Regions from separate parts of the Ancylobacter polymorphus genome, predicted to be linked through region 1. Evidence: riboswitches for the same ligand, from Rfam matches in the RefSeq annotation. Region 1 holds a riboswitch; each other region holds the start of a gene.
What was found. A riboswitch is a leader RNA that binds a small molecule or an ion and turns the genes downstream of it on or off. The one in region 1 is predicted to bind thiamine pyrophosphate.
Positions count from the first base shown of each region.

Region 2: another riboswitch for thiamine pyrophosphate. It lies ahead of thiO (glycine oxidase ThiO); the one in region 1 lies ahead of thiC (phosphomethylpyrimidine synthase ThiC).
Region 3: another riboswitch for thiamine pyrophosphate. It lies ahead of K9D25_RS20810 (ABC transporter substrate-binding protein); the one in region 1 lies ahead of thiC (phosphomethylpyrimidine synthase ThiC).

Region 1 is NZ_CP083239.1:2,188,841-2,198,508, forward strand. Features, by position in the region: gene oxlT (oxalate/formate MFS antiporter) at 1-1,025, shown strand, start outside; gene oxlT (oxalate/formate MFS antiporter) at 1,777-3,009, shown strand; gene K9D25_RS10335 (NUDIX hydrolase) at 3,105-3,542, opposite strand; gene thiC (phosphomethylpyrimidine synthase ThiC) at 3,597-5,417, opposite strand; TPP riboswitch at 5,513-5,640, opposite strand; gene K9D25_RS10345 (lytic murein transglycosylase) at 5,760-6,995, shown strand; gene K9D25_RS10350 (cation diffusion facilitator family transporter) at 6,999-7,886, opposite strand; gene K9D25_RS10355 (sugar kinase) at 8,018-8,926, opposite strand; gene K9D25_RS10360 (SDR family NAD(P)-dependent oxidoreductase) at 9,036-9,668, opposite strand, start outside.
Region 2 is NZ_CP083239.1:2,543,895-2,553,562, reverse strand. Features, by position in the region: gene K9D25_RS12045 (DUF2087 domain-containing protein) at 1-293, shown strand, start outside; gene K9D25_RS12040 (thiamine phosphate synthase) at 855-1,451, opposite strand; gene K9D25_RS12035 (thiazole synthase) at 1,472-2,290, opposite strand; gene thiS (sulfur carrier protein ThiS) at 2,294-2,491, opposite strand; gene thiO (glycine oxidase ThiO) at 2,469-3,491, opposite strand; TPP riboswitch at 3,543-3,662, opposite strand; gene K9D25_RS12020 (MHYT domain-containing protein) at 3,720-6,041, opposite strand; gene K9D25_RS12015 (phosphatase PAP2 family protein) at 6,420-7,118, shown strand; gene K9D25_RS12010 (hypothetical protein) at 7,212-7,421, shown strand; gene K9D25_RS12005 (RBBP9/YdeN family alpha/beta hydrolase) at 7,434-8,000, opposite strand; gene K9D25_RS12000 (MAPEG family protein) at 8,014-8,412, opposite strand; gene K9D25_RS11995 (NUDIX hydrolase) at 8,488-9,027, shown strand; gene K9D25_RS11990 (DUF1236 domain-containing protein) at 9,050-9,457, opposite strand; gene K9D25_RS11985 (multidrug effflux MFS transporter) at 9,583-9,668, opposite strand, start outside.
Region 3 is NZ_CP083239.1:4,341,388-4,351,055, forward strand. Features, by position in the region: gene K9D25_RS20800 (siderophore-interacting protein) at 1-9, opposite strand, end outside; gene K9D25_RS20805 (winged helix-turn-helix domain-containing protein) at 290-1,492, shown strand; TPP riboswitch at 1,717-1,833, shown strand; gene K9D25_RS20810 (ABC transporter substrate-binding protein) at 1,908-2,858, shown strand; gene clcA (H(+)/Cl(-) exchange transporter ClcA) at 2,981-4,282, shown strand; gene K9D25_RS20820 (ABC transporter ATP-binding protein/permease) at 4,287-6,041, opposite strand; gene phnE (phosphonate ABC transporter, permease protein PhnE) at 6,352-7,176, opposite strand; gene phnD (phosphonate ABC transporter substrate-binding protein) at 7,314-8,318, opposite strand; gene phnC (phosphonate ABC transporter ATP-binding protein) at 8,333-9,175, opposite strand; gene K9D25_RS20840 (DUF1254 domain-containing protein) at 9,370-9,668, shown strand, end outside.

The sequences.
Region 1 (9,668 bases):
GGGTGATCAACTCCTATGCCGACACGCTGACCCTGCTCTATGTCGGCGCGGCTCTCGGCGGTATCGGCGCTGGCGCGGTGTACGGCACCTGCGTGGGTAACTCGCTGAAGTGGTTCCCGGATCGTCGCGGCCTTGCCGCCGGCATCACCGCCGCCGGCTTCGGCGCGGGCTCGGCGCTGACCGTGATTCCGATCCAGAACATGATCAAGAATCAGGGCTATGAGGCCGCCTTCTTCTATTTCGGCGTCGGCCAGGGCGTGGTGATCACGCTGCTCGCCCTCTTCCTCGTTGCGCCGAAGAAGGAGCAGATCGCCGCCTTCGCCGCCAAGGCCGTGGCCAAGGTCTCCCAGTCGGCCCGCGATTTCGCGCCGAAGGAAATGCTCTCCACCCCGCTGTTCTGGGTGATGTACGCGATGTTCGTCATGATGGCCGCCGGCGGCCTGATGGCGACCGCCCAGCTCGGCCCGATCGCCAAGGATTTCGGCATCGCCGATATTCCGGTGAGCCTGATCGGCATCACCCTGCCGGCGCTGACCTTCGCCGCCGCCATCGACCGCGTGCTTAACGGCCTGACCCGTCCGTTCTTCGGCTGGGTGTCGGACCAGATCGGCCGCGAGAACACCATGTTCGTGGCCTTCGCCATCGAGGGCGTCGGCATCTATGCGCTGAGCGTGCTCGGCCATAACCCGGTGCTGTTCGTCATCCTCACCGGCCTCGTCTTCTTCGCCTGGGGCGAGATCTACTCGCTGTTCCCGGCCATGTGCGGCGACGCCTTCGGCTCGAAGTTCGCCACCACCAATGCCGGCCTGCTCTACACCGCCAAGGGCACGGCGGCGCTGATCGTGCCGTTCACCTCCATCATCACCACCATGACCGGTAGCTGGCATGCGGTGTTCATCACCGCCGCGGCGCTCAACATCATCGCCGCCGTGATGGCGCTGGTGGTGCTGAAGCCGCTCGCCTCCGCCCATGGGCGCCGCGCCGCGGCGCAGGCGGCCGCGTCGAAGGTGGTGGCGGCCGAGTAAGCTGCCCCCTCCTTCCCTGGCCTTCTTTCAGGGCCCGTCCTCGGACGGGCCCTTTTTCTTTTCCGGAACACCGGAAGCTGACGCGCGCCTGCCCTCCATTGGCGGCAAGATTGACAGCATTCCAATTGTAAACTGGCGGCGAGAAGGGGATGCGAACCGTGCGCTTTCGTGTCGTCGTTCGGGCATTCGTGTCGTGCGACGTGACAACGCCAAGTCACCCTTCCCGAACGTTCCTGATCTTCAACTTTTATCTGAATTTGAACTGACGCAGCGTCGTTGCACGACAACGATGTTACATCTATTAATAGCCACCGACCAACCAAATGAAAATTGTTCGGTATCTTTAGCCTTACGGAACGGTTGGCGAGTCATAAAAGCCAATTGGCATACATAATATTGTCGATTATGATCCTTGCTCAGCGGGTCGGTTCCGCAACCCTGCGGCAGGGCGTCTCCGAAGTGTCGGAACGCGGCGTCAGGGGCGGATACCGCGCAACCTTTGAGAAGAAGATGCCGCACGAGCGGCCGTCGCGGGGGCGACGCAGAAAGCGCCCCCGGGACCAACGACAAGCCGGCGCCCGGGCCCCACAGGCCCAGGAGCGACCGCAACAAAAAAGCCGATCCGCGGCATTTATCGATTTGGGAGAGGAGATCGCCCTTGAATACGTCCAAGACTCTGGCGGCTGTCGGGCCGGGCCAGGATTTCTCTGAGAGCCGCCGCTGGATGCAGCTGGTCGTCGGGGTGGTCTGCATGATCGCGACCGCCAACATCCAGTATGCCTGGACCCTGTTCGTCCCTGAAATTCAGCAGACCTTCGGCTGGGAGCGCGCCTCGATCCAGGTGGCGTTCACCATCTTCGTGCTGGTGCAGACCTGGCTGGCGCCGATCGAAGGCTACTTCATCGACAAGTTCGGCCCCCGCCTGATGGTCGCCTTCGGCGCCCTGTTCATCGGCACTGCCTGGGTCATCAATTCGCAGGCCACCACCCTGATGGGCTTCTATGTCGGCGCGGCCATTGGCGGCATCGGCGTCGGCTCCATCTACGCCACCTGCATCAACAACGCGCTGAAGTGGTTCCCGGATCGCCGCGGCCTCGCCGTCGGCCTCACCGCCGGTGGCTATGGCGCCGGTTCGGCCGCCACCATCCTGCCCATCGCGGCGATGATCGAATCCTCGGGCTTCCAGGAGACCTTCTTCTTCTTCGGCCTGCTGCAGGGCGGTCTCGCCTTCATCGCGGCGTGGTTCCTGCGTTCGCCGAAGGCGGGTGAGGTCAAGGCCTCCACCAAGCTCAACCAGAGCCGCCGCGACTACACCCTGAAGGAAGCCCTGAACACCAAGCTGTTCTGGCTGATGCTGGTCATGTTCACCTGCGTCGTCACCGGCGGCATGATGGCCGTGGCGCAGCTGGGCGTGATCGCGCAGGACCTCGGCGTGAAGGAGTTCGAGGTCAACCTGTACTTCTTCACCATGGCCGCCCTGCCGCTCGCCCTGATGCTCGACCGCGTCATGAACGGCATTTCGCGTCCGCTGTTCGGCTGGATCTCCGACCATATCGGCCGTGAGAAGACCATGGTCATCGCCTTCTCGCTCGAAGGCATGGGCATCATCGCGCTCGGCTATTTCGGCCACAATCCGTGGGCCTTCCTCATCCTCTCCGGCGTCGTGTTCCTCGCCTGGGGTGAAGTCTACTCGCTGTTCTCGGCGCTGGCCGGCGACGCCTTCGGCACCAAGCACATCGCCAAGATCTATGGCGTGCTCTACTGCGCCAAGGGCATCGGCGCGCTGTTCGTGCCGATCGGCAACCTGCTGATGGAAGCCACCGGCACCTGGTCGACCGTGCTCTACACCGTCGCCGCCATGGACCTGTTCGCCGCCTTCCTGGCGATCACCCTGCTGCCGCGCACGCTGAAGTCGCATGTGGCGCAGTCCGCCGCGATGGGTCCTTCGGTCGACAAGACCGCGACCGCCTCGGCGCATGCCTGATCCGCTTGCGTCCCGGGCGGCGAACGCCGCCCGGGACGCAACGGAACGACCTTGGACAAGGGGCCCTCGCGGGCCCCTTTTTCGTTGCGGAGTTCTCAGTCGGTGCTCGCCGCAGCCAGGGCGAGGTCGGCGAGATACTCCACCTTCAGGCTGGCGGCGGGGCCGAGGCGGGCGAGTTCGGCCCGGTCGAACCAGCGCGCTTCCAGCGCGTCGTCGGCGGCGACGGCCTCGCCTGCCTGCCAGCGGCACAGCACGGCGATCATCGCGAAATGATGGGCGAGGGTGCCGGACGCCTCATGCTCGATGAAGTCCAGCACGGTGATGAGGCGCGGATCTGCGGCGAGAAGGCCGGTTTCCTCGTGAAGCTCGCGCAGCGCCGCGTCGCGATAGGTCTCGCCCGGCTCCACCCGTCCGCCGGGAAAGCCCCATAGCCCCTGGTCGGGCGGGTTGGCGCGGCGCACCAGCAGAACCTCACCCGCGCGCTCGACGAGGGCGAGCACGGCGACGGTGGGGCGGACAGGGGACGACGTCATGCAGCGAGGGCTCCCGATGAGAACGCGGCCGGGAAAGCCCCGGCCGCGCCAAAACTACTCTGCCGCTGTGACATCGCGATAGAGCTGGCCGCCGCCGTCGCGGAAGCGGGCGGCCATGTCCTCCATGCCCTGCGCGGCCTCTTCCGCCTGCCGGGCGGTGTCGCGGATTACGTGACTGATCTTCATCGAGCAGAATTTCGGCCCGCACATGGAGCAGAAATGCGCCAGCTTGTGCGCCTCCTTCGGCAGCGTCTCGTCATGGAAGGCGAGGGCGGTGTCGGGGTCGAGGGCGAGGTTGAACTGGTCCTGCCAGCGGAACTCGAAGCGAGCCCGTGAGAGCGCGTCGTCCCAGGCCCGCGCCAGCGGGTGCCCCTTGGCGAGGTCGGCGGCGTGGGCGGCGATCTTGTAGGTGATGACGCCGGTCTTCACGTCGTCGCGGTTGGGCAGGCCGAGATGCTCCTTCGGCGTGACGTAGCAGAGCATGGCGGTGCCAAACCAGCCGATCATCGCCGCGCCGATGGCTGAGGTGATGTGGTCATAGCCCGGCGCGATGTCGGTGGTCAGCGGCCCTAGCGTGTAGAAGGGCGCCTCGCCGCAGGTGGCGAGCTGCTTGTCCATATTGGCCTTGATCTTGTGCATGGGCACATGGCCGGGCCCCTCGATCATCACCTGGCAGTCCCGCGCCCAGGCGATCTGCGTCAGCTCGCCCAGCGTCTCCAGCTCGGCGAACTGCGCCGCGTCATTGGCGTCGGCAATGGAGCCGGGCCGCAGCCCGTCGCCGAGCGAGAAGGTGACATCATAGGCGCGCATGATCTCGCAGATCTCGGCGAATCGCTCATAGAGAAAGCTCTCGCGGTGATGGGCGAGGCACCATTTCGCCATGATGGAGCCGCCGCGCGAGACGATGCCGGTGACGCGACTGGCGGTGAGCGGAACGTGAGCGAGCCGCACGCCGGCATGGATGGTGAAATAGTCCACGCCCTGCTCGGCCTGCTCGACCAGCGTGTCGCGAAACACCTCCCAGGTCAGGTCCTCGGCGATGCCGCCGACCTTCTCCAGCGCCTGATAGATGGGCACGGTGCCGATGGGCACGGGGGCGTTGCGGATGATCCAGTCGCGAATGTTGTGGATATTCCGCCCGGTCGAGAGGTCCATCACCGTGTCGGCGCCCCAGCGTATCGCCCACACCATCTTGTCCACCTCGTCGGCGACCGAGGAGGTGACGGCGGAATTGCCGATATTGGCGTTGATCTTGACCAGGAAATTGCGGCCGATCGCCATCGGCTCCAATTCGCCATGGTTGATATTGGCGGGAATGACGGCGCGCCCGCGCGCCACCTCGTCGCGCACGAATTCCGGTGTCACCACATCGGGGATGGCGGCGCCGAAATCCTCGCCGTCGCGGATGATGTCGCGCAGGCGATCGCGCAGGCCGTTCTCGCGCAAGGCGACATATTCCATCTCCGCCGTGACGGTGCCGGCGCGGGCATAGGCCATCTGCGTCACCGCGCCGGACCGGGCCCGCAGCGGGCGGTGGGCGAGCGGGAAGGGGGTGACGAGCCGGTCGGCCGGGACATGGCCGTTATCCTCTGGCTTCACCGCGCGCCCGTCATAGGCCTCCACATCGCCGCGCGCCTGCACCCAGGCGTCGCGCGGGCGGGGGAGGCCGGCGGCGATGTCGATGCGGGCCTCGACATCGGTATAGGGGCCGGAGGCGTCATAGACCGCGAGATTGGGCTCGCCGGCCGAGGGGTGCAGCAGGATTTCGCGGAATGGCACGCGGAAGCCGCGCACGGGGCATTCGGCATAGAGGCGACGGGAGCCGGGAATCGGCCCGGTGGCGACGCTGAGGTTGTCGGGGGACTTGGACGACATGCTGGATCTCCAGAACCAGAGGGTTGGGGAGATCCGGGCGTATGACGTTGGGGAAGGATGGCGGCGCGGGACGCGGCCTGAACCCGCGCGTGGCGACGCCATTCGGTTCCGATCCCTTCGCCGGCATGACCCGGATCAGGTTCGAAGGGTCATCGCGTTGCGGTGCCTTGCGGCACAGCCGGCGCTCTCTCAGCCCCCTAGCGGGGCTCCCCTTGGAACGGGTCGATCTTGGGTGAAACGGGAGCCGGGGTCAATCGGCCTGAACCGTCACCCTGCCGCTGCCGTATTCCTGTAGAATGGCTGACGGCGAGACGATTGCAGAACGACAGGTCGGGGAGTGCCATGCGCCGCTGGAAGAATTCGATCGGCCGGATGGCCGCACTGGTGGCGCTGGCCGCGCCTTTGGCCTTCTCCTCCGCCGCCTCGGCGCAGGAGAATTGCGGGCGCAGCGGCGCCGGCTTCGACGCCTGGCTTGCCGGCTTCAAGCAGCAGGCGGTGGCGGAAGGCGTGTCGCCGCGCACGGTGGCGGCGGCGCTCAACGGCCTGACCTATGCCCCCGACATTGTCGGAACCGATCGCGGGCAGAAGGTGTTCGGCCAGAGCTTCTTCCAGTTCTCCGACCGCATGGTGGCGAATTATCGCATCCAGCAGGGCCGGCAGAAGATCCAGGCCAATCCCGATCTGTTCAGCCGCATCGAGCAGCGATTCGGCGTGCCGGGCGCGGTGCTGGTGGCGTTCTGGGGGCTGGAAACCGATTTCGGCGCCTTCATGGGCGACAAGCCGACCATCCGCTCCGTCGCCACGCTGGCCTGGGACTGCCGGCGCGCGGAAATGTTCCGCACCCAGCTGATGGCGGCGTTGAAGATCATCGATCGCGGCGACCTCACCGTGCAGACGATGCGCGGGCCGTGGGCGGGGGAACTCGGCCAGTTCCAGTTCCTGCCCGACCATTATCTCAACTATGGCGTCGATTTCGACGGCGACGGGCGGGTCGATCTCATCCGCTCGGCGCCCGACGCGCTGGCCTCGGCGGCCAATTACATCAAGGCGCTGGGCTGGAAGGCCGGTCAGCCCTGGCTGGAAGAGGTGCGCGTGCCGCCCAACCTGCCCTGGGACCAGGCGGACCTGTCGATCAAGATTCCCCGCGCGCAATGGGCGCGCATGGGCGTGGTGCGGGCGGGCGGTGGCCAGCTTCCCGCCGACCAGCTTCCCGCCTCGCTGCTGCTGCCGATGGGGCGCAACGGCCCGGCCTTCCTCGTCTATCCCAATTTCGATGTGTTCACCGAGTGGAACAACTCGCTGACCTACGCCACGTCAGCCGCCTATCTCGCCTCGCGCGTCGCTGGCGCCGGGCCGTTCAACCGGGGGCAGGGCGACAAGATTCCGGTGCTCTCCATGGCCGAGGTGAAGGACCTGCAGACGCTGCTCAACGCGCGCGGGCACCATGTGGGCCGGGTCGACGGCATCGTCGGGGCGGCGACGCGGCAGGCGATCAAGGTCGAGCAGATGCGGCTCGGCCTGCCGGCCGACTCCTATCCGACGCCGGAGCTGGTGGCGGCGCTGCGCGCGGGCAAGTGAGCCTCAGAGAACCGGCACGCCCTGCTGCTTGGCCTTCACTTCCGGCTCGACATGGATGTTGACCAGGATATCGGCAACCTCCGCTTCCAGCGCGTCCTCGATACGGTCGCAGATGGCGTGGGCTTCGCTGACCGGCATGTCGCCGGGCACGACGAGGTGGAAATCGACGAAGGTCATGCGTCCGGCCTGGCGGGTGCGCAGATCATGCGCCTCGATGGCGCCGGTGGCCTCGGCGGCGATGCGCTTGCGGATGCGCTCCAGCGTCTCCGCCGGCACGGCCTGATCCATCAGCCCGCCGACGCTCTCCTTCAGTACCGACCAGCCCGACCAGAGGATGTTGACCGCGACGAGGCCGGCGAGCACGAGATCGAGCTTCTCCCAGCCCGACAGCACCGCCAGCACCACGCCGAGCAGCACGCCGGCCGAGGACAGCACATCGGTGAACAGATGCCGCCCGTCGGCCGCCAGAGCGGGGGAGCGCGCGCGCCGGCCTTCGCGGATCAGCACCGCGCACCAGATGCCGTTGATGACCGTCGCGGCGGCGTTGATCGCCAGACCCTGCGGCGAGGCATCGAAGCTGTGCGGTTCCAGCCAGCCGAGATAGACCTCGCGCAGGATCGAGATCGCCGCCACCACGATCAGCACGCCGACGATGACGGCGGAGAAATACTCGGCCTTGGCATAGCCATAGGGATGGGCGGCATCGGCCGGCTTGGCGCTGACCCGCAGCGCCAGCACCGCCGTGATGGCGGTTGCCACATTGACGATGCTCTCCAGCGCGTCCGAATACAGCGCGACGCTGCCGGTGAGCAGGAAGGCGAGATATTTCAGCCCCAGCACGGCGAGGCTGACGCCGACATTGATCAAGGCGATCCGCGAGGAGACAGTCATCGGCGCAAACCCGTTCCGGCGCCGCGCGCCCGCTGCCGCAGCGCTTAGTCGCTTGGCGGGCAGAAATCAAGCAAGCACAAGGGTTTGCAAGTCGTTCGCAGAAGCGTTTGCAGCCTCTGCGGCCCTCTCGCTCAGGCATTGGCGTGGCGCGGCAGAAGGGCGCCGCGGTGGCGGATGACGCGACCGGCGAGTTGGTGCCCGGCCTCCGCTGCCGCCGCCGGGGCTTCGCCGGCAAGGCGCGCGGCGAGATAGGCGGCGTTGAAACTGTCGCCGGCGGCGGTGGTGTCCACCGGCACGACGGGCTGGGGTATGGCGACCAGCTGCGCCTGGCCACCACTCACGACCAGCGCGCCCTCGGCGCCGTTCTTCACCACGATTTCCTGCACGCCGAAGGTGGCGAGCCGCTCGGCGGTGGCGGTGGGGGAACCATCGCCCCACAGCGTCGCCTCATCCTCGAAGGTCGGCAGGGCGATGGAGGTGCGCTTCAGCGCCTCGGCATAGACGGCGCGGGCGCGGGCCACGTCGCCGCGCCAGTTGCGCGGGCGGAAATTGCCGTCGAACACGACGCGCGTGCCGCGCTCGCGGGCGAATTCGATCGTCGCCAGCAGGCGGCCCAGTCCGGCATTCGAATAGAGCGAGAGGGTGATGCCGGAGAGATAGATGAGCTTGGCCTCGATCAGCGCCTCGCACATCCCCTCCCAGCCGGGCAGTTCGAACAGCTCGCGCGCGGGGGCGCTGTCGCGCCAATAGGTGAAGCTGCGCTCGCCCGCCGCGTCGATGTCGATGAGATAGAGCCCGGCGGTGCGGCCGGGCACGCGGGCCATCAGGCTGATGTCGAGCCCCTCGGCCTGGGCGGAGGCGCGGATGGCGTCGGAATAGGGATCGTCGCCCAGCGCGGTGGCATAGGCGGTGTCGACGCCGGCGCGGGCGAGATAGACGGCGGTGTTGAAGGTATCGCCGCCGACGCCCTGGCTGAAGCGGCCATCGGCGCCGCGGGCCAGTTCGACCATCACTTCGCCGATGGAAATTACCTGGGCCATGCGTCCCTCCCTGTCGCGTCGATTCGCGCGGGAGCCTCGCCCTATTCGCCGGGGGAGGCAAGGCCGGGGCGTCTCCCCGCCCCGCGCGGGCGGGACGGGGAGGGTATTATCAGAGCTGGACGCCGCGGGTCAGCGCGCCGTCGACGACGAGATTGGTGCCGTAGATGAAGCTCGCCGCCGGGCTCGCCAGGAAGACGGCGGCATTGGCGATTTCCTGCGGCGTCGCCATGCGGCCGGTCGGGTTCAGGGCCAGCGCCTCGGCGAACAGGGTCGGGTTGCCGTCCTTGATCTGGTTCCAGATGCCGCCGTCGAAATAGGTGTTGCCCGGCGAGACGGTGTTGGCGCGGATCTTCTTCGGCGCCAGCTGGAAGGCGAGGCCCTGCGTATAGTGAATGAGCGCCGCCTTGAACACGCCATAGGGACCGCAGGCGAAATCGATCTCGCGGCCCGACACCGAGGAAATCGTGACGATGGAGGCGGCGGCGCTCTTTTCCAGATAAGGCATGGCGGCGTTGACGAGGCGCACCGTACCCATCAGGTCGGTCTCGAAGCCCTTCTTCCAGTGCTCCTCATCATGGCCGACCGCCAGCGCGCTGACATTGGCGACGACGATGTCGAGCCCGCCGAACGCTTCCGCCGCCTTGTCCACCAGGCTGGCCAGGGCGGCGCCGTCGGACACATCCGCCGCCGCGCCCAGCGTCTTCACGCCGCTTTCCGCCAGCCGCGCGGCGGTGGCTTCCGC
Region 2 (9,668 bases), 360 kb from region 1:
CGCAGGGCCGGCTGGTGCGCTGGCCGAAGAAGCGCAACCAGCAGATCCTCTGCCTGTGGCTGCTGTGGTCGCGCCTGCCGAGCGGCGAGACCTTCCCCGAGCGGCGGATGAACGAGCTGCTCAACGCCGAACACTTGTTCGGAGACTACGCGCTGCTGCGGCGGGAAATGGTGGAATTCGGCCTATTCCGCCGCACGCCGGACGGGCGGGAATACTCCCGCATCGAACGCGAGCCGCCGCCGGAAATGGCCAAACTCGCCGCCCTGCTGCGCCAGCGCCGCGCCGCCGGCTAAGGCCGCTCTCCTGCCTCATGCCCGGGCGTGACCCGGGCACCGAGGGCTCCGGGGCGATCACCCCCAAGCCGTCATCCCGGCCGCAGCGAAGCGGAGAGCCGGGATCGCGCGCCGATCTGCCCCGGAAAATGATCCCGGATCGACGCGCTGCGTCGTCCGGGATGACGGGCCATTCCCCCCTCATGCCCGGGCGTGACCCAGGCACCGAGGGCTCCGGGGCGATCACTCCCAGCCGTCATCCCGGCCGCAGCGAAGCGGAGAGCCGGGATCGCGCGCCGATCTGCCCCGGAAAACGATCCCGGATCGACGCGCTGCGTCGTCCGGGATGACGGGCCATTGCCTCCCTCAAGCCCGGGGATGAGGGCAAGACGAATGTCCGCACTCGGAGACGTAGAGCTGACGCGCACGCGTCCCCTCACCTCGCTCATGCCCGGGCGTGACCCGGGCACCCAGACGACCGGGACGGCCTGCGCCAAGCCTGTGTCACCGGCGCGTGCGGAAAGTCTGGGTCCCCGGGTCAAGCCCGGGGATGAGGGGTGCGAGGGTGGGATGAGCCCATCGCTACCGCGTCGCCAGCACCCATTCGCGCGCGCGCGCTTCCGGATTGGCGTTCAAGAGAATGTCGGTGACGACGGCGAGGCTGTCCGCGCCTGCCTGCTGCACGCCCGGCGCGCGCTCGATGGTGAGGCCGCCAATGCCGACCAGCGGCAGGTCGCCGATCCGCTTCTTCCACTGCGTCACCCGCTCCAGCCCCTGCGGCGCCCAGCGCATCTTCTTCAGGATGGTGGGGTAGACCGGGCCGAGCGCGACATAATCCGGCCCCGCCAGCAGCGCGGCTTCCAGCTCCGCCTCGTCATGGGTGCTGATGCCGAGCTTAAGCCCGGCGCGGCGCATGGCCGGCACATCGGCCTCGGCGAGGTCCTCCTGCCCGAGATGGACGAAATCGCAGCCGAGCTCGATGGCGAGCTTCCAATAGTCATTGACGATCAGCTGCGCGCCATAGCGCGCGCACACCTCGCGCGCGGTGGCGATCTCGCGCCGCAGCTCGGCCTCGTCCATGTCCTTGGCGCGCAATTGCACCAGCTTCACCCCCTGCGGCAGCAGGCGGGGCAGCCAGGAGGCGCGGTCGACGATGAGATAGAACGGATCGAGCTTCATCACGCACTCACGCTTGGTTCTCAGGAGCCGACAAAGGCCCGGCCCATCACAGGGGTGGAAGGCGCCGCCATGTCGCGCACCTCCATGGGGTCCGCCAGCACCGCCTCGCGGCCCGCCGCGATGGCGGCGGCGAAGGCGCGGGCCATGCGCACGGGATCGCCGGCCTTGGCCACCGCCGTGTTCAGCAGCACCGCGTCATAGCCGAGTTCCATGGCCGCCGCCGCATGCGAGGGCACGCCGACGCCGGCATCCACCACCAGCGGCACGCCGGGGAAATGCGCCCGCATGGAGCGCAGCCCATAGGGGTTGTTGAGCCCGCGCCCGGAGCCGATCGGCGCGCCCCAGGGCATCAGCACCTCGCAGCCGGCGGAGAGCAGCTTCTCCGCCACGACGAGGTCTTCCGTGGTGTAGGGGAACACCTGAAAGCCGTCGCGGGAGAGGATGCGCGCCGCCTCCACCAGCCCGAACACGTCGGGCTGCAGCGTGTCGTCCTCGCCGATCACCTCCAGCTTCACCCAGGGCGTGCCGAAGAGTTCGCGCGCCATCTCGGCGGTGGTTACGGCTTCCTTCACCGTCTTGCAGCCGGCGGTGTTGGGCAGCACCTTCACCCCTAGATCGCGGATCAGCTGCCAGAAGCTCTGGCCCGCCTTCGCCGCGCCGGATTCGCGTCGCAGCGAGACGGTGACGATGTCCGCCCCCGAGGCGCGGATCGCCTCAGCGAGGATCGCCGGGGACGGGTATTGCGCCGTGCCGAGCAGCAGGCGCGAGGAGATTTCCGTGTCGTAGAAGGTCACCTTGTCGGTGCCGATGCCGGTCGTCAGGCCTGTCATCGCATCCATGGTTCATCCACCCTGCATGGGGGCGAGGATCTCCACCCGGTCGCCATCGGCAATCGGGGTCGCCGTGCGGCGCGCGGCCCTCACCATGTCGCCATTCACCGCCGTCGCCACGATGGCGTCGGCGAGTTCGAGTTCGGCCAGAAGGTCCGCCAGCGTGGCGGCGTCGGTGCTGGCCGGTTCACCATTGACGATGATCTTCATCCATCACCTCCGGGAAATAGGTCCCGTCAAACGCCAGTTCCGCCGCCCGGCGCGCCAGAGCGGGGGCGGCGAGGAAGCCATGGCGGTAAAGGCCGTTCACATAGATCGTGTTGCCGCGCTTGCGCAGGCGCGGAAGGTTGTCCGGGAAGGCCGGGCGCACATCCGCGCCGATCTCGACGATCTCCGCCTCGCCAAAGGCGGGGTGCAGCGCATAGACCGCGCCGAGCAGTTCCAGCATGGAGCGCCCCGTCACCCGGCCGCGCTCGTCATTCTCGATCGAGGTCGCCCCGATCATGAAATGCCCGTCGCCGCGCGGGACGATATAGACCGGGATGCGCGGGTGCAGCATGCGCACCGGACGGCTGAGCGCCACCTCGGTGGAATAGAGCACCAGCATCTCGCCCTTCACCCCGCGCAGGTCGGCGAGCGTGTCGCGCGCCGCCAGGCCGCGGCAATCGACCACGAGATCGGCCTCGCCGGCCGCGCCGGCCTCATCGTCCACCTCATCGAACCCATCGGCCTCGAAGCGGAAGGTAACCCGATGCTCGTCGACCAGCCGCCGGGTCAGGGCCGCCAGTGCCTTGCGCGGCTCAAGATGCGCCTCGGTGGGGAAGAACAGCCCCTGGTCGAAACGCCCCTCAAGATCGGGTTCCAATTCGCCGATCCGCGCCCCGTCAACCCATTCGAAATGCTCGGTTCTTCGCGAAAACCTCCGCAGGTCCGCGAGATCGCGCGGCTGGGCCAGCACCAGCGAGCCCTCATTGGGCACATCCGGCACCGCCACCTGCCAGTAAGCCTGTGATTCCAAACCGAGATCGACGATCAGCGGCTCCGCGCTCTCGCGCTCGCACCACGGCGCCAGCATGCCGCCGGCATACCAGGAGCAGCCCTGCCCCGACCCCGGCCGGCGGTCCACCACCGTCACCTGCGCGCCGCGCAGCGCAAAGGCATGGGCGCAGGTGAGCCCGGCAACGCCCGCGCCGACCACCTTCACCCGCATGGCGTTCGCCATGGGGTAAGCCGTTGTCGTTTCAGTCGATTTCGTGTGAGGAGACACTATGCACTCCCTCCCTCCGCCAGTGTCAACTGGATCAGGTTCAAAGGGTCGCCATGCCGCGCGAACGCGCCGATGGCCTCTCAGCCTCCTGACGAGGCTCCCCTGGACGCTCTGGATATAATCACTCAGCCGGCGAATGTCACCGGCGCTTGTCAATAATCCAACGGGTGCTCAGCCCCGCCGCGACATTGGCACCACATTGCTCGGCACCTTGCGCGTCGCCGCGACAATGGCGCGCTTCAGCGCCTCGCGGCTGAAGGGTTTGCCGAGGCGCGGCAGGCCGGCCCTGGCATCGGCCGGCAGTTCGGCATAGCCGGTTCCGAGAACCACGGGCAGTTCCGGCCAGCGCTGCTCGATCACCGCCGCCATCTGCACCCCGGTCATGCCCGGCATGGCCTGATCGGTGAGCACCACATCGAACACCTGCCCGGAATCGAGCAATTCCAACGCTTCCCGCGCGGAAATAGCCTCGGTGACGACGCAGCCGAGATCCTCCAGCATGGCGCCGGTGGCGGAAAGTACCAGCGGATCGTCATCGACCACCAGAACCCGCTGGGCGCCGTCCTCGCCATCCGGCACGCCGCTTTCATCCTCGACCTCGGCCGTGGGAGCCGGCCGCGCCACCTCGGCGACCGGCAGATAGATCGTGGCGGTCGTGCCCTTGCCGGGCGTACTGGAGAGCACAAGCCGCCCATCCGACTGGGCGGCGAGACCGTGAACCATGGCGAGACCGAGCCCTGTGCCTTTGCCGACGCCCTTGGTGGTGAAAAAGGGTTCGGCCGCACGCGCCAGCGTTTCCGCATCCATGCCGCTGCCGGTATCGGCGATCGACAGGCAGAAATAATGCCCCGGCTTCAGCCGCCCCGGCTCGACCACATCGTCCCCGGCCGGCGCGGCGACGTTTTCCTCCCGCGCGGCGATGGTGATCACCCCTCCATCGGGCATGGCGTCGCGGGCATTCACCGCGAGGTTCAACAGAGCAAGTTCAAGCTGGTTGGCGTCGACCCGCGCCAGCGGCAGGCCGAGCGGAAAACGCGTCTCGATGCGCACCGCCGGGCCGATGGAACGGCGCATCATCTCCGCCATGCCGAGCACAAGTTCCGGCACATCCACCGCTTCCGGCTTCAGGTCCTGCCGGCGGGCAAAGGCCAGCATGCGCTGGGTGAGCGCTGCCCCGCGCTGGGCGGCCTGCATGGCGTTGCCCAGCAGGGTCCGCAGCCGCGCGTCGTCCGGCGCGCGCTTGGCCGCGAGTTCGAGATTGCCCAGAACCACGGCGAGCAGATTGTTGAAATCATGGGCGATTCCGCCGGTGAGCTGGCCGACGGCCTCCAGCTTCTGCGCCTGGCGCAGGGCATCCTCCGCGGCGCGCCGCTCGGTGACATCGACGAGACCGCACAGCGTGTTGGTGAGGTTCCCGTCGGCGTCGCGTTCGGCCACGGCGGACAGCACGCAGTCGAGGAGGTGCCCGTCCTTGGCGACGAGCTTGTACTCCGCCTCCCGCAGTTCGCCGGTTTCCAGCAGGCGCGGCCAGTGCTCCTCGTTGCGCCGCCGGGCGGAGTCTTCCGTCATGAAATCGGTCAGCGGCCGCCCGACCACCTCCTCGCGCGGATAGCCGAGCAGGCTCAGCCAGCGATCACTGACCTGCGCGATGCGGCCATCCGGCCCCAGAGAGTGCAGCGGCAGCGGCGTGTGACGGTAGAGATTGCGGTAGCGCTCCTCGCTCTCGCGCCACGCCCCGGCCTCGCGGTCGGCGAGCAGCGCGACGCGCCGGTCATAGGCGGCGGCGAGCAACAAAGCGATGAAGATGGCAAAGGTGGCGGCGGTCACCACGGCGACAAGCGAGGCCGCACCGATCCCGCCCGACACGGCCGCCTGGGCCGTCGCGGCGGCGTCATGGGCGTCGGTATGGCCGGTGAAGGTGACACCCAGCATCGCGACATAGTGCATGCCGGCAATGCCGAAGCCGAGGGCCAGCGCCGCGATGGCACGCTGAAGCACCGAATGGTGGCGGAAGGCGAGCCAGATGGCGACGGTTGAGGCGGCAATGGCAAGGACGATGGCCATGCCGACATGGATCATGTCGTAGCTCATCGAGCCCGGCATACGCATCGCCGCCATGCCGGTATAATGCATGCCGACAATGCCCAGCCCCATGAAAATGCCGCTGAGCAGTATCCCCTCGAAGCCCACGCCCGGTCGGCTGGCGCCGAACAGCGCCAGCGCGGTGGCGAACACCGCCAGCAGAAGCGAGGCGAGCGTGAGTTCGGCGCCGTAGGAAATCTCCATCCCCACATTGAGCGCGAGCATGGCGATGAAGTGCATCGCCCATATGCCCCCGCCGAGCACAACCGCAGCGGCACCGAGCCAAACCAGCCCGGCGGACCGCGTGCGCGTCATGCGGCCGGCGAGATCGAGCGCCGTGTAGGACGCCGCGACGGCGATCAGGATCGACAGCGCCACCAGTGCGCTATTGTGGCTCCCGATGATGCTCATGATCGGCGTGTGTATCTCACCTTTTGCGCGGAAGAAGGCGCCTATCGCGCATCCTCGACCTCACATTGGCGGCGTCAAGGTCTCAGGACATGAAGGCCCTCATACGGCCTCAGAGATAACCCATGAACCAGAGAATGAGAATAATCGGCAGGGGAATACCGAGCATCCAGAGAGCGGCACCTTTGAACATGAACGACCTCCTTGCATGTGCAGCAAGGGAACACCGCAGGCCCCTCATCGGTTCCATCCCCGCCAGGCCCCGTTCGGCCCCCTCCCTGTCTGTCCCGGTGAACGATGTCCCCACCCTCCTCTCGCCTCGCGCACTACCTCCCTCCTCGCCTGCGCCAATTGCCCGGCCTGGTCCTGCCTGAACTGGCGATCCTCCTGGCCTTGCTCGCCGCGGCGCTGGCTTTGCTCGGCTTCGCGTTTATCGCCGACGAAGTGGTGGAGGGTGAAACCCACGCCTTCGACCAGGCGGTGCTCCTGGCCTTTCGCGCGCCCGGCGACCCGGCGGACCCGTTGGGGCCCGCCTGGCTCGAAATCGTCATGCGCGACGTGACGGCGCTGGGCGGCACAACGGTGCTGACCCTGCTCACCCTCATCGTGGCCGGCTTCCTCGCAATTGACGGCAAACGCGCCGCCGCTCTCTTCGTGCTGCTGGCGACCTCCAGCGGCGGCCTGCTGAGCTATGCGCTGAAACTCGGCTTCGAGCGCCCCCGGCCGGACCTCGTCGCCCATCTCGTCGATGTCCGCACACTCAGTTTCCCGAGCGGCCACGCCATGGGATCGGCGATCACCTTTCTCACGCTGGGCGTCCTCATCGTCCGCACCGAGCGCAAGCGACGGGTGAAAGCCTATGCGCTCGCCGTCGCGGTCGGTCTTACTTTGCTGGTGGGTTTCAGCCGCATCTATCTCGGCGTCCACTGGCCGACTGACGTTCTCGCCGGCTGGTGCGCCGGAAGCGCTTGGGCGCTTCTGTGCTGGATCACCGTCCTGCTGCTGCAACGGCGCGGAAAGGTGGAAAGCCCCACTGGCAACGGATCGGAGGACGCCAGCCCGCGCACGCCGCCCTCGTGATCCCCGCAAACCACCCGATGGCTTTCGCCGCGCGCTCGGCTATCATCACCTCAGGCCGCCGCAGAGCGCGCCAGCAAACGCAGGAGAAAGCCCATGAGCTCCACCGCACCGGAAGGTCATCTGATTCCGGGGATCGGCGTCATCGAGACCGTCGAATCCGACAACATCCTGCGCTGGGACGGCACCAATCTCTATGTCGAGCAGGATGTCTTCCATAATGGCCAGCTCGTCCATCGCCGCTACCGTAAGCGCGTGACCAAATCGGTTGCGCAGGCGATCGCCGCGATTCTGGCGCAGCACTGAGCGGCAGCGCCACTAGATCCGCGCCAGCAACCCACCCAGAAGCACCAGCCCCTGCGGCCACAGGCCGAGCCGGGCGGCGGAGCCGATGTGGCCGAGTTCGCCCACATCGGAGATTTCCGCGCCCCAGGCCTGCGCAAAGGCCTGTGCCTGGTGCGGCGTCACCCGCGGATCATCCCGCGATGACAGGATCAAGGCGGGGTAAGGCAAAGGCGAGAGTGGCATGGGGCCGAAATTGCGCACGAGATCGAAGGAGGGGTCGGGGTCGTCGACATTCGTCGGCGCCACCAGCAAGGCCGCCGCCACCTTGGCGCGCGCCCGCTCTGGCTGCGCCAAGGTCCAGCGCACGACGGTCGCCACGCCCACCGAATGCGCGATGAGCACCACCCGCCGCGGTGCCGCTTCCACCGCCGCATCGAGCCGGTGGGTCCAGGCCCCGACCTCGGGCCGGCTCCACTCGGCCTGGATCAGCCGGCTGGAGTTGGCAAAGGCGCCGAGCCAATGCGACTGCCAATGTTCGGCCGGCGCGTTCTCACGACCCGGGACGACGAGAAAATCGAAAGAGGCGAAATCGACCGCCATGCGCCCGCCCTCCTCAGCCCGGGATCAGAATGGCGAACAGGATCAGCCCCAGCCCCAGCAGGGACACGGACCAGACTGCCGAACGCAGATAAGGCACGCCCATTGCATAAAGCGGCACATAGACGATCCGCGCCCCGAGATAGAGCCACGCGCCCCAGAGCGTGAGCGCCCCTTCCCGGCCGGCGACGTGAGCGATCAGCACCGCCGCAGCGAAAAGAGGAAGCGTCTCATAAAGATTGGCCTGCGCACGCCGGAGCCGACCGGTGACCACACCGACCGGCGGACCGGGCTCGTCGCGCGGGCCGGCATTGTAGTCGAGCCCCGTCTCCCGGTTACGCCACATGGCGGGAAGCATCACCTGCACCACGGCGAGGACGAGAACCCAGGCGAGAAGGCTCAATTCGGTCGTCATGCGAGATCCCGTCGGATGAGAAAGGCCCCTGAGAGGCATCGCTATTCCTGCGCGATGCCCTACATTTAGCACATCATGGCCAAACAGAAGCAGATCAGGCGTCGCATCACCGACGGCCGCCCCCTCAGCCAGGTGGCGGCACTACCCTACCGTGTGACACCCGCTGGCGAGATCGAGGTGCTCATCATGACCTCGCGGGAAACCCAGCGTGTGGTGATCCCGAAGGGCTGGCCGATGAAGAACCGCAAGGACTGGAAGTCGGCGGAGATCGAGGCCCGTCAGGAAGCCGGCGTGGTGGGCGAGGTCGGCCGCAAGCGGCTGGGCCAGTATCTCTATTGGAAGCGGCTCGACAGCCATTTCGCGCTGGTGAAAGTGTCTGTCTATCCTCTCGCCGTGCGCCGTCAGCTCGCCGACTGGCCCGAGCGTCACGAGCGGGCGCAAGTCTGGCTGCCGGCCGAAGACGCCGCGCTGCTGATCGACGAGCCGGAACTCGGCGCGATTTTGCTCGAATTTTCGCAGTCCCGGGCGGCACGCTTGCTCGCGGCCTCCAAGCCGCCGCGCGCCGGTCGGTCGTCGCGTCGCACGGAGGCCAGCGCCAGCTCCGCGGCGGGATGAACCGCCACGGAGCGGGCTTTCGTCAGTCGATGATCTGCACGACCCGGTTGGTGGCGGGGTCGACCAGCACGGTGCGCTCGTTCACGACGGTGTAACGGTATTCCTGCACGCCATATTCGGCGGGTACTTCATAATAGCGGATGCTGCCCGGCGGCAGCTCGGTCCCGACCACGACCTCACGCTCGACGCGATAGGACGGGATGTTCTCTTCCACGACATAACCGCGGAAGCGCGACCGGCGCTCGTCGGAAATGCCCCCGACCACCGCCCCGGCGACACCGCCGACCACGGCCCCGACGGGGCCACCCACCAGCGCGCCACCGACGGCCCCCGTGGTCGCGCCGGCCGCGGTACCGGCGCCATCCTGCGCATTCGCGGCCAGCGGCGCGGCCAGAACCAGCGAAGCCGCAATAATAGCATGTCGAATCATGGTAATTCTCCTGTCGCCCTGCCCCTTTGATTGGCGGGAACTCAACGCCGAAACAGGAAAGGCGTTCCAGTGTCGGGGCAGGCGACAGAAGACGGCGGCGGAATACCTTGGCGTGCTCTGCCAGTTCAGGTTTCGGTATCAGAAACGTGGCGGTCGCGTTGGAACAGCCGGCCCCTCTCGGCGAACAGCACGAAGCCCAGCGCCGCGAGGG
Region 3 (9,668 bases), 2.2 Mb from region 1:
AACGTTCATTTCGGGTCCTCTCCGGCCATGAACGCACCGGTAGGACAAAGCCGCGCCGATCACGTCCCGAAGGCCGTTCGATCATGCGCGTTGAGTGACGTTAACGCTTACGTGCACGCGCGCGGTTCACCGGAGATGCCCGTCGGCACTCCCGGCCTGCACCGCGCTCCGCGTGCAGTGCCTTCTTTCTAGTTTCCTTCTCCGCCTCCCGCAACGGCCGCCGGCTCACGAGGTCGCGCGTTTCGTACTCCATCTGTTCCCGTCGCCCGCCGCGTCCTAAGATCGGGCCATGACGATTCGCCTCTCCAATAGCGACGCCCGCCGCGTCTTCCTCGCCACCCAGGGGCTCAGCCGCCCGCGCGGGGCGCTGAGCAAGGCCGGGCTGCTGGAACTGATCGAGGCCATCGGCTTCGTGCAGGTGGACAGCATCGCCACGGTGGAGCGGGCGCATCACCACATCCTGTTCGCCCGCAACCCGAGCTACAGGCGCGAGCATCTTACTGCGCTGCTGGAAAAGGACCACGCGCTGTTCGAGCACTGGACGCATGACGCGGCGATCATCCCCTCGACCTTCTTCCCCTATTGGAAGCACCGCTTCGCCCGCGCGAAAGCAACGCTCGCCGAACGCTGGCGCTCCTGGCACGAGAACGGCTTCGAAACCTATGTCGACCATGTGCTGGAACGGGTGCGCCGCGAAGGGCCGCTGATGGCGCGGCACTTCGAGGCCGAGAAGCGCCCGCCCGGCGGCTGGTGGAACTGGCACCCGGAAAAGACCGCGCTGGAATATCACTGGCGCACCGGCGCGCTGGCGATCGCCGGCCGCGAGGGCTTCCAGAAGGTCTATGACCTCACCGAGCGGGTCATTCCCGCCCGGCATCGCGACGCCGAGGTCGATGAGGCCGCCTTCATCGACTGGGCCTGCGCGTCGGCGCTGCAGCGGCTCGGCTTCGCCACTCATGGCGAGATCGCCGCCTTCTGGGACCTCGTCACCCCGACCGAGGCGAAAGAATGGGTGGAGGCCAACCGCGACCGGCTGGAGCCGGTGCTGATCGAGGGGGTGGACGGCAAGGGACAAAGTGGAAAGCCCCGCGCCTCGCACGCCTTCGCCGGTAGCGCCGCCCTGTTCGCCGCGCTGCCCGCCCCGCCGGCGCGACTGCGGGTGCTGAGCCCGTTCGACCCGCTGCTGCGCGACCGCGCCCGGGCGGAGCGGCTGTTCGGCTTCTCCTACCGCATCGAGGTGTTCGTGCCGGCGGAAAAGCGCGTCTATGGCTATTACGTTTTCCCGATCCTGGAAGGCGACCGCATGGTCGGGCGCCTCGACATGAAGGCGGACCGCAAGGCCGGCACGCTGGATGTGCGCCGGCTGTGGCTGGAGCCCGGCGTGCGCGCCACCAAGGGGCGGCTCGACGCGCTCGACACCGAGCTCACCCGCCACGCCCGCTTCGCCGGGGTGGAACGCATCGTCTATGCCGAGGGCTGGCGGGGGGAGTGAGGAGCCCTCCTCTTTCCCGGACACAATCAAGCGCACCGTCATCCTGAGGTGCGAGCGCAGCGAGCCTCGAAGGATGGTTCGTTATGCCCCCACGCAATGGGCATCCTTCGAGGCCCGGCCTGCGGCCGGGCACCTCAGGATGACGGTGTGCGTTTGATACCAAGGCCACACACGATCGCGGTTAGAGCCCCCATTTGCCCCTGCCCGGCGGCTCTGTTAGCCTGCGCGCGTCCGAGGGGTGTCCCGCGATCCTCACCGATCAAGGGGCTGAGATGGCAGAAGCCAGACCCTTTGAACCTGATCCGGGTCATGCCGGCGAAGGGACGGAGCGACGGCGGGGCCTCACGCGGCGCGTGACTCCCGCGCCGGATTTCCCCCGAAAGCTCGCGCCGGGTCTCCAACTGGGAGGAGATCCATGTTCAAGAACCTCGCCGCCCGCACCGGCGGCCTCATCCTCGCCCTGTCGCTCTCGCTGGCCCCGGCCGCGGCGGCGGACAAGCTCACCGTGCTGCTCGACTGGTATGTGAACCCCGACCATGCGCCGCTGATCATCGCGCAGGAAAAGGGGCTGTTCAAAGCCCATGATCTCGATGTCGAGCTGGTCGCCCCGGCCGATCCCGCCGCCCCGCCGCGCCTCGTCGCCGCCGGTCAGGCGGATATCGCGGTGAGCTACCAGCCGAGCCTTTATCTGCAGGTGAAGGAAGGCCTGCCGCTGGTGCGCTTCGGCACGCTCATCTCCACCCCGCTCACCGCGCTGGTGGCGCTGAAGGACGGCCCGGTGAAGTCGCTCGCCGATCTCAAGGGCAAGACGGTCGGCTATTCCGTCGCCGGGCTGGAAGACGCGCTGCTCGGCACCATGCTGGCGAGCGCCGGGCTGAAGCCGACCGACGTGACCATGATCAACGTCAATTTCGCCCTCTCCCCCGCACTGGTCGCCGGCAAGGTCGACGCGGTGATCGGCGCCTACCGCAATTTCGAACTCACCCAGATCCGGCTGGAAGGCAAGGAAGGCGTCGCCTTCTTCCCCGAGGAGCACGGCGTGCCGGTCTTCGACGAGCTGATCTATGTCACCCACAAGGACAAGCTCGCCGATCCGCGCCTCACGCGCTTCCTGGCGGCCGTGGAAGAAGCGACGATCTACATCCTCAACCACCCCGAGGAGGCCTGGGGCGTGTTCGTCAAGGCCAACCCGAAGCTCGACGACGAACTGAACCGCACCGCCTGGACCGACACGCTGCGCCGCTTCGCCCATGCTCCGGCGGCGCGGGACGAGGGCCGCTATGTCCGCTTCGGCGAATTCATGAAGAGCCATGGCCTGATCGACACGGTCGAGCCGGCCAGCGTCTATACGCCCGCCCTGCCCTGAGCCGGAGGCGTCACGCCGTCATGGCCGGGCGCGCCACGGCCATGACGGTCGCATCATGCCTTCCGATCCCTGCCCGAGGGTGCTAACCGATGCGGGGGCCGTTGGGACGCGGAAGGGCAGGCATGGGCAATCTGGCGTATCACCTCGTGGCGGTCGGCGTGGGCGCCGTCGTCGGCGTTCTCGGCTCGGCCTTTCATGTCGGCGTCGAAAAACTCACCGCCGCCTGGCCGGCCTATCTCGACACCGGGCTGGGGTTGGACGGGCTCCCGCTCTACGCCGCCGCCGCGCTGGTCGCCGCCGCCATGACGCTGGTCTCGCTCTGGCTGGTGCGCACCTTCGCGCCGGAAGCCAGCGGCTCCGGCGTGCCGGAGATCGAAGGCGCGATGGAGGGGCTGCGCGAGGTGCGCTGGCATCGCGTGCTGCCGGTGAAGTTCGTCGCCGGCCTGCTCTCGCTTTCTTCCGGCATGGTGCTGGGGCGCGAGGGACCGACCATCCATATCGGCGCCTCCGTGGCCAAGGCGGCCTCCGACCTAATGAAATGGTCGGGCGAGGACATGCGCGGCCTGCTCGCCGCCGGCGGCGCGGCTGGCCTTGCCGCCGCCTTCAACGCCCCGCTCGCCGCCGTGCTGTTCGTCATCGAGGAAACGCGCCGGCAGTTCCCCTATTCCTCGCGCACCTATATCGCCGTGGTGCTGGCATCCATCGCCAGCGCCATCGTCACCGAATATCTCACCGGCAGCCGGCCCTATATGCTGCTGGAAGCCGCCACCATTCCCTATGTCTGGCTACCGGCCTTCGCCGTCTTGGGCGTGATCCTCGGCGGCGCCGGCTTCGTGTTCAACCGTACGCTGGTGTGGTCGCTCGACCATGTGCGCCGGTTCGGCCAGCGCAGCTCCTTCTACATCTTTCCGGCCTTTGTCGGCCTCACCGTCGGCGTGCTGATGTTTGTGCGGCCGGAGGCGACGCAGGGCGGCGAGCTGCTGGCGGTGCAGCTGACGCGCGAGAACCTGCCGTTGGCCATGCTGGTGTTCGTGGTGCTGCTGCGCTTCGTCATGACCATGGCGAGCTATTCCACCGGCGTCGCCGGCGGCATCTTCGCGCCGATCCTCGCGCTCGCGACCACGATCGGCCTGTGCTACGGCACCACGCTGGACCTGTTTTTCACCCTGCCGGACCTCGCGCACACCACCTTCGCTATCGCCGCCATGGGCGGGCTGTTCGCCGCCACCATCGGCGCGCCGCTGGTCGGCATGGTGCTTGTGCTGGAACTCACCAGCGCCTATGCGGTGCTGGTGCCGGTCATGATCACCGCCATCTTCGCCCATATGGTGTTTCTGTCACTGGGCGGGCGGCCGATCTACGAGATCCTGCTGGAGCGGACGCTGGCCATCGAGGCGGAGGCCCGCGCCGCCGCCTCGCGCTGATCGCTCACGCTGCCGCCGGCGCTGGCGCCGGCGGCAGATCGGTCAGCCGCGCCGGCCCCTCGCCCTCGCGGGTCAGCACCAGCTGGCGCTCATGCTGCTCGATCAGCGTCGAGCGATGGCCGATGGAGAGCAGCGCGGTCTGCGGCAGCCGTGCGCGCAGCAGGCGGTAGAGCGCCGCCTCGCTTGCTTCGTCGAGCGCGGAGGTCGCCTCGTCGAGCAGCAGCACATCGGGTTCCACCAGCAGCGCGCGCGCCACGGCGAGGCGCTGCTGTTCGCCGCCGGAGAGGATGGAGGCCCACGGCCCGCTCTCGTCCAGCCGCGCGGCGAGTGCCGGCAGGCCCACCGCTTCCAGCGCCTCGCGCAGGCGCTCGTCGTCATAGTTCTCCAGCGGGTCGGGATAGGCGAGCGCGCCGCGCAGCGTGCCGAAGGGCAGATAGGGCCGCTGCGGCAGGGTCAGCACCCGCGCGCCGGGCGCTATCCCCACCTCGCCATGGCCATGCGGCCAGATGCCGGCGATGGCGCGCAAGAGCGTGCTCTTGCCGCTGCCCGAAGGGCCGGTGAGCAGCACACGCTCGCCACGCGCGAGATCCAGCGCCGCCACTTCCAAAAGCGCCCGCCCATCCGGCAGCCGCACCTCCATGGAATGTGCCGACAGCGGCGCCGGCCCGTGCGCCGGCACGCGGCGGAACTCGCTGCGCAGCGCCTCGGCCTGCGTCTCCTGCACCGAGCGCTCGAAGCCGACCAGACGGTCGACCACCGATTTCCACTCCGCCAGCGTCGTATAGGCGTTGATGAAGAAGGAGAACGCGCCCTGCACCTGGCCGAAGGCCGAGGAGGTCTGCATCAGCTGGCCGAGCTGGATCGCGCCGGTGAAATAGGCCGGGGCGACGACGATGAAGGGGAAGATGACCGAGAGTTGGCCATAGCCGGCCGTGAACCAGGTCAGCCGCTTCTGCGCGATCATGATGCCCCAATAATTGTGCACGACATGGCCGAAGCGCGAGAGCAGGCGGGTGCGCTCCACCGGGCCGCCCTGCATCAGCGCGATCTGCTCGCCATTCTCGCGCACCCGCACCAGATCGACACGGTAATTCGCCTCGAAACGCTGCTGGTCGTAGTTCAGCTTGATCAGCACCCGGCCGATGAGATGGGTGAGATAGGTGCCGAGCGCCGCATAGGCAAAGGCGGCCCAGACGAGATAGCCGGGGATTCTCCAGTCGGTGCCGAACAGGTTGAAGCTGAAATCGCCCGACAGCCCCCACAGGATGACGGCGAAGGAGGCGAGCGTCATCACCGCGTTCAGCACGCCGAGGAACAGGCTGAGCGTCTGGGTGACATAGGAGCTGATGTCTTCGGCGATACGCTGGTCGGGGTTGTCCGCCTCGTCGCCCTTCAGCCGCATGCGGTAATGGGTCTCGTCCGCCAGCCAGGCGGTGAGGTATTTCTCCGTCATCCAGGTACGCCAGCGTATTTGCAGCCACTGGCGCAGATAGATCTGGTACACCGCCACCGCGATGGCCACCGCCGCATAGAGCGCGAAGATCCAGAGCTGGTGGACGAAGGCGGGGTAGTTTTTTTCCTGGATCGCGTTGTAGAACACCGCGTTCCACTCGTTGATCAGCACGATCACATAGACCCAGCCGACCTCCAGCGCGATGATCGCCGCCAGCAGCGCGCCGCCGCGCCAGCGATCCTCACCGCGGAAATAGGGAATGGACAGCCGCCAGACATCGGCGAGCAGGGAACGAAGGGCGTGCAAGGGGGCTACTCCGGGCAGAGGTCGCGATCCGCTCATCTACGCCGGGCGAAGCTGGCGGGACCGTGTCCGCCACATTACCGATTGGAGAGCTTGCGCACCATGCAGGGGTACCGCCGCCCCTAGAGCACGCGCCGATCAGCTTGCATCGCAAGCTGATCGGATAACGCGTGCTCTATCTTGGAGTTAGAGGGCGATTTACCGAGCAGATCGATTCAGTCTGATCGGATCGCACTCTCGCGTGCGAAACGGCAAAAGCGCGGACGCCGGGCGCCCGCGCTTCTGATGGGTGCCAGTACCGGGAGGCGCGGGGTCAGATGAATTTCTTGCGGATGCGCTGGCTCACCATGTCGAGCACCGTCACGGTGATGATGACGATGATCAGGATCGCCGAGGCCTGCGAATAGAGAAAGCCGCGCATGGTCTCGTTGAAGGTCATGCCGATGCCGCCGCCGCCGACAATGCCGAGCACGGTGGCGGAGCGGACATTGGATTCGAAGCGGTACAGCGCATAGGAAATCCACAGCGGCAGCACCTGCGGCAGCACGCCATAGATGATCTCCTGCAGCCAGGTGCCGCCCGTGCCGCGAATGCCCTCCACCGGCGCGGGGTCGATGGCCTCCACCGCCTCGGAGAACAGCTTGGCGACGACGCCCGTGGTGTGGATGAACAGCGCCAGCACGCCGGCGAAGGGGCCGAGGCCGACGGCGGCGATGAAGATCAGCGCGAAGACGAGTTCGTTGATGGCGCGGCAGGCGTCCATCAGCCGGCGGATGACGAAGGCCAGCCAGTGCGGGGCGACATTCTCCGCCGAGAGAATGCCGAGCGGAATGCCGGCGATGACGGCGAGCAGCGTGCCCCAGATGGCGATCGCCAGCGTTTCCAGCATGGCGTTGGCGTAGACATCCCAGTCGGTGAAATCGGGGCGCAGGAAGTCGGCGCCGAGCGTCGCCATGTTGCCGGCGTCGCGGACGAGCTGCGCCGGGTTCATCTCCGCCTCATACCAGGCGGCGACCAGCACCACGATGGTGAGCGCCGCGACCGCGAGACGGAACAGGCGGGTGGCCAGCGGGGTCACCGGCGGGGCGGGCATGGTGCGCGTGGCGGTGCGGTGGGCGGCGTCGGCGGCGGCAAACATTGGCTATCCCCGTGAACGTCGTGCGGCCTGCATTATCGGCGGGCTCTGTCACAGCGATCCCGGATCGGCCTTTCGGCCGTCCGGGATACGTGCATGCGTGGCAAGAAGGCGGGACCGGACGAGCGGCCCCGCACGTCTCACATGGCGGGGAACTTCTTCTGCTCTTCCACCAGCGCGGCGAGCTTGGCGTCGATCTCGCTGATCTTCTTCGCCTTCTCGTCGGCCGAGAGCTTGTCGTCGTTCTGCAGCTTCACCTTGGCCTTGAACAGCTCAAGCTGGCGGATCGGCAGCAGCTGGGCGTCGGAGGAGGCGAGGAACGGGCCCCAGCCGTCGGAGGTCTTGGCGAGGACTTCGCGGGCGTGGGCGACTTCCTCGTCGGTGCCGAGGCGGCCATAGCTCATGAAGAAGTAGTAGATCTTCGCCTTGAGATCGGCCGGCAGGTCCTTGCGCCACACGATCGGGTCGCCGGCGATCAGCGGCGAGCGCCAGATTTCCTTGATCTTGGCGGCTTCGGCCGGGCGGGTCTGCTGCAGGCGCGAGACGTTTTCGGTGTTGTTGGTGGCGAAGTCGACCTGCTTGTTGGCGACCGCCAGCAGGTTGCCCTCATGGTTCGAGGCGACGACGCGCTTGTAGCACTTGTTCGGGTCGATATTGTTGAGCGCGAAGACGTAGTAGCTGGGGACCAGGAAGCCCGAGGTGGAGTTCGGGTCGCCATTGCCGAAGTTGAAGCCCTTCGAGCAGTCGATCACGTCCTTCAGATCGTTGATGTCGTTGCGGTCGACATTGGTGACGATCAGCGAGTAGTAGCCCGAGGAACCGTCCGGCTTGGCGGTCTTGACGAACACTTCGCCATTGGCGCGGTCCACCGCTTCCATCGCCGACTTGTTGCCGAACCAGCCGATATCCACCTTCTTGAAGCGCATGCCCTCGATCACGCCGGCATAGTCACCGACGAAGAAGGGCTTCACCGGAATGCCGATGGCCTTTTCCATGTCCTTGAGCAGGGGCTCGAAGCTCTTGGCAAGGTTGGCCGAGGACTCGGTGGAGATGAAGCCGAAGTTCAGCTCCTTGATCTCTTCGGCGCGAACCGGGGTGCTCGCGAGAGCGGCCAGCGCGAGGCCGGCGGCGATGAGACGTTTCATGGGGGGTGCTCCTGTCAGGAAACGGTCTGGGTTTGGGGGGCGGCGTCGGCGGGCGCCGGCACCACGAACTGGCTGGGCAGGATCAGCTCCTCGGCGCTGGCGCCGTAGAGCTCGGTCAAAAAGGCCGCGTTGATCTGCGAGGCGGGCCCATCGAACACGACCTTGCCGGCGTTCATCGCCACGACGCGGTCGAAATAGGCGGTGGCGTAATCCACCTGATGCAGCGAGACGACCAGCGCGATGCCGTGGTCGCGGCTCATGGTCACCAGCGTGTCCATCACCCGCTTGGCGCTCTTGGGGTCGAGCGAGGCGATGGGCTCGTCGGCGAGCACCAGCCTGGCGCCCTGCACCAGCGCGCGGGCGATGGCGACGCGCTGCTGCTGGCCGCCGGAAAGCTCGCGGGCCCGCTTGGCGGCGTGCTGGGCGATGCCAACCTCGGCGAGCGCGGCATAGGCGGTGCGGCGCTCATCGGCATTGAACAGGCCGAGCGTGCCGCGCAGCGCGCTCATCCGCCCGAGCGCGCCGACCAGAACATTGGTCAGCACGGAAAGCCGGCCGGACAGCGCGAATTGCTGGAAGACGAGGCCGATATGACGGCGGGCGCTGCGCACCTCGCTGCTGAGCTTGCCGCCTTCCTGCACCTTGACGCCGAAGGAGTGCACGGCACCGGAACCGGCGCCGTTGCGGTCGGCCAGGATGAGGCCGGACGCGAGACGGATCAGCGTCGACTTACCGGAGCCCGAGGCGCCGATGAGGGCGACGCGCTCGCCGGGCTGAATGGTGAGCGAGACATTCTCCACCGCACGCATCTGCCCGTAGGTCTTGCTCACTCGGTCGAGTTGAAGGGCTGCCGCCATCGGAGCTCCGCCGGCCTGTTGAAGACCGGCTTGGGGTAGTCGCCCCCGGTGACGGGTGGATGAAGCCGGGGTTACAGTTTCATGACAGCCCCCATCCCGTTGCGGCAGGGCCTTGCGCCGCCTCAAAACGAGGGGCAGCCTCTGCGGTACAATGAGGCCGCCAAGCGCCGGCAAGGCGCTGCGAGGAGGAAGGCATGAAAGCGATTGGAAGGCTCGCCGCCGCCCTGATGGCGGTGGCTCTGGCGGCCGGCACCCCGGCCCGCGCCAGCGAGGGCCCGGATGAAGCGACGATAGCGCGCGACGCCTATATCTATCTCTATCCCCTCGTCACCATGGAAGTGACGCGCCAGCAGCTCATCAACCTGCCGCCGTCCTCCGGCCTCGGCGGGCCGATGAACGTGTTCGTCAATGTGCCGGGCTTTCCCACCGCCGAGATGAAGACGGTGGTGCGGCCGAATTTCGACACGCTCTATTCCTCCGCCTGGCTCGACCT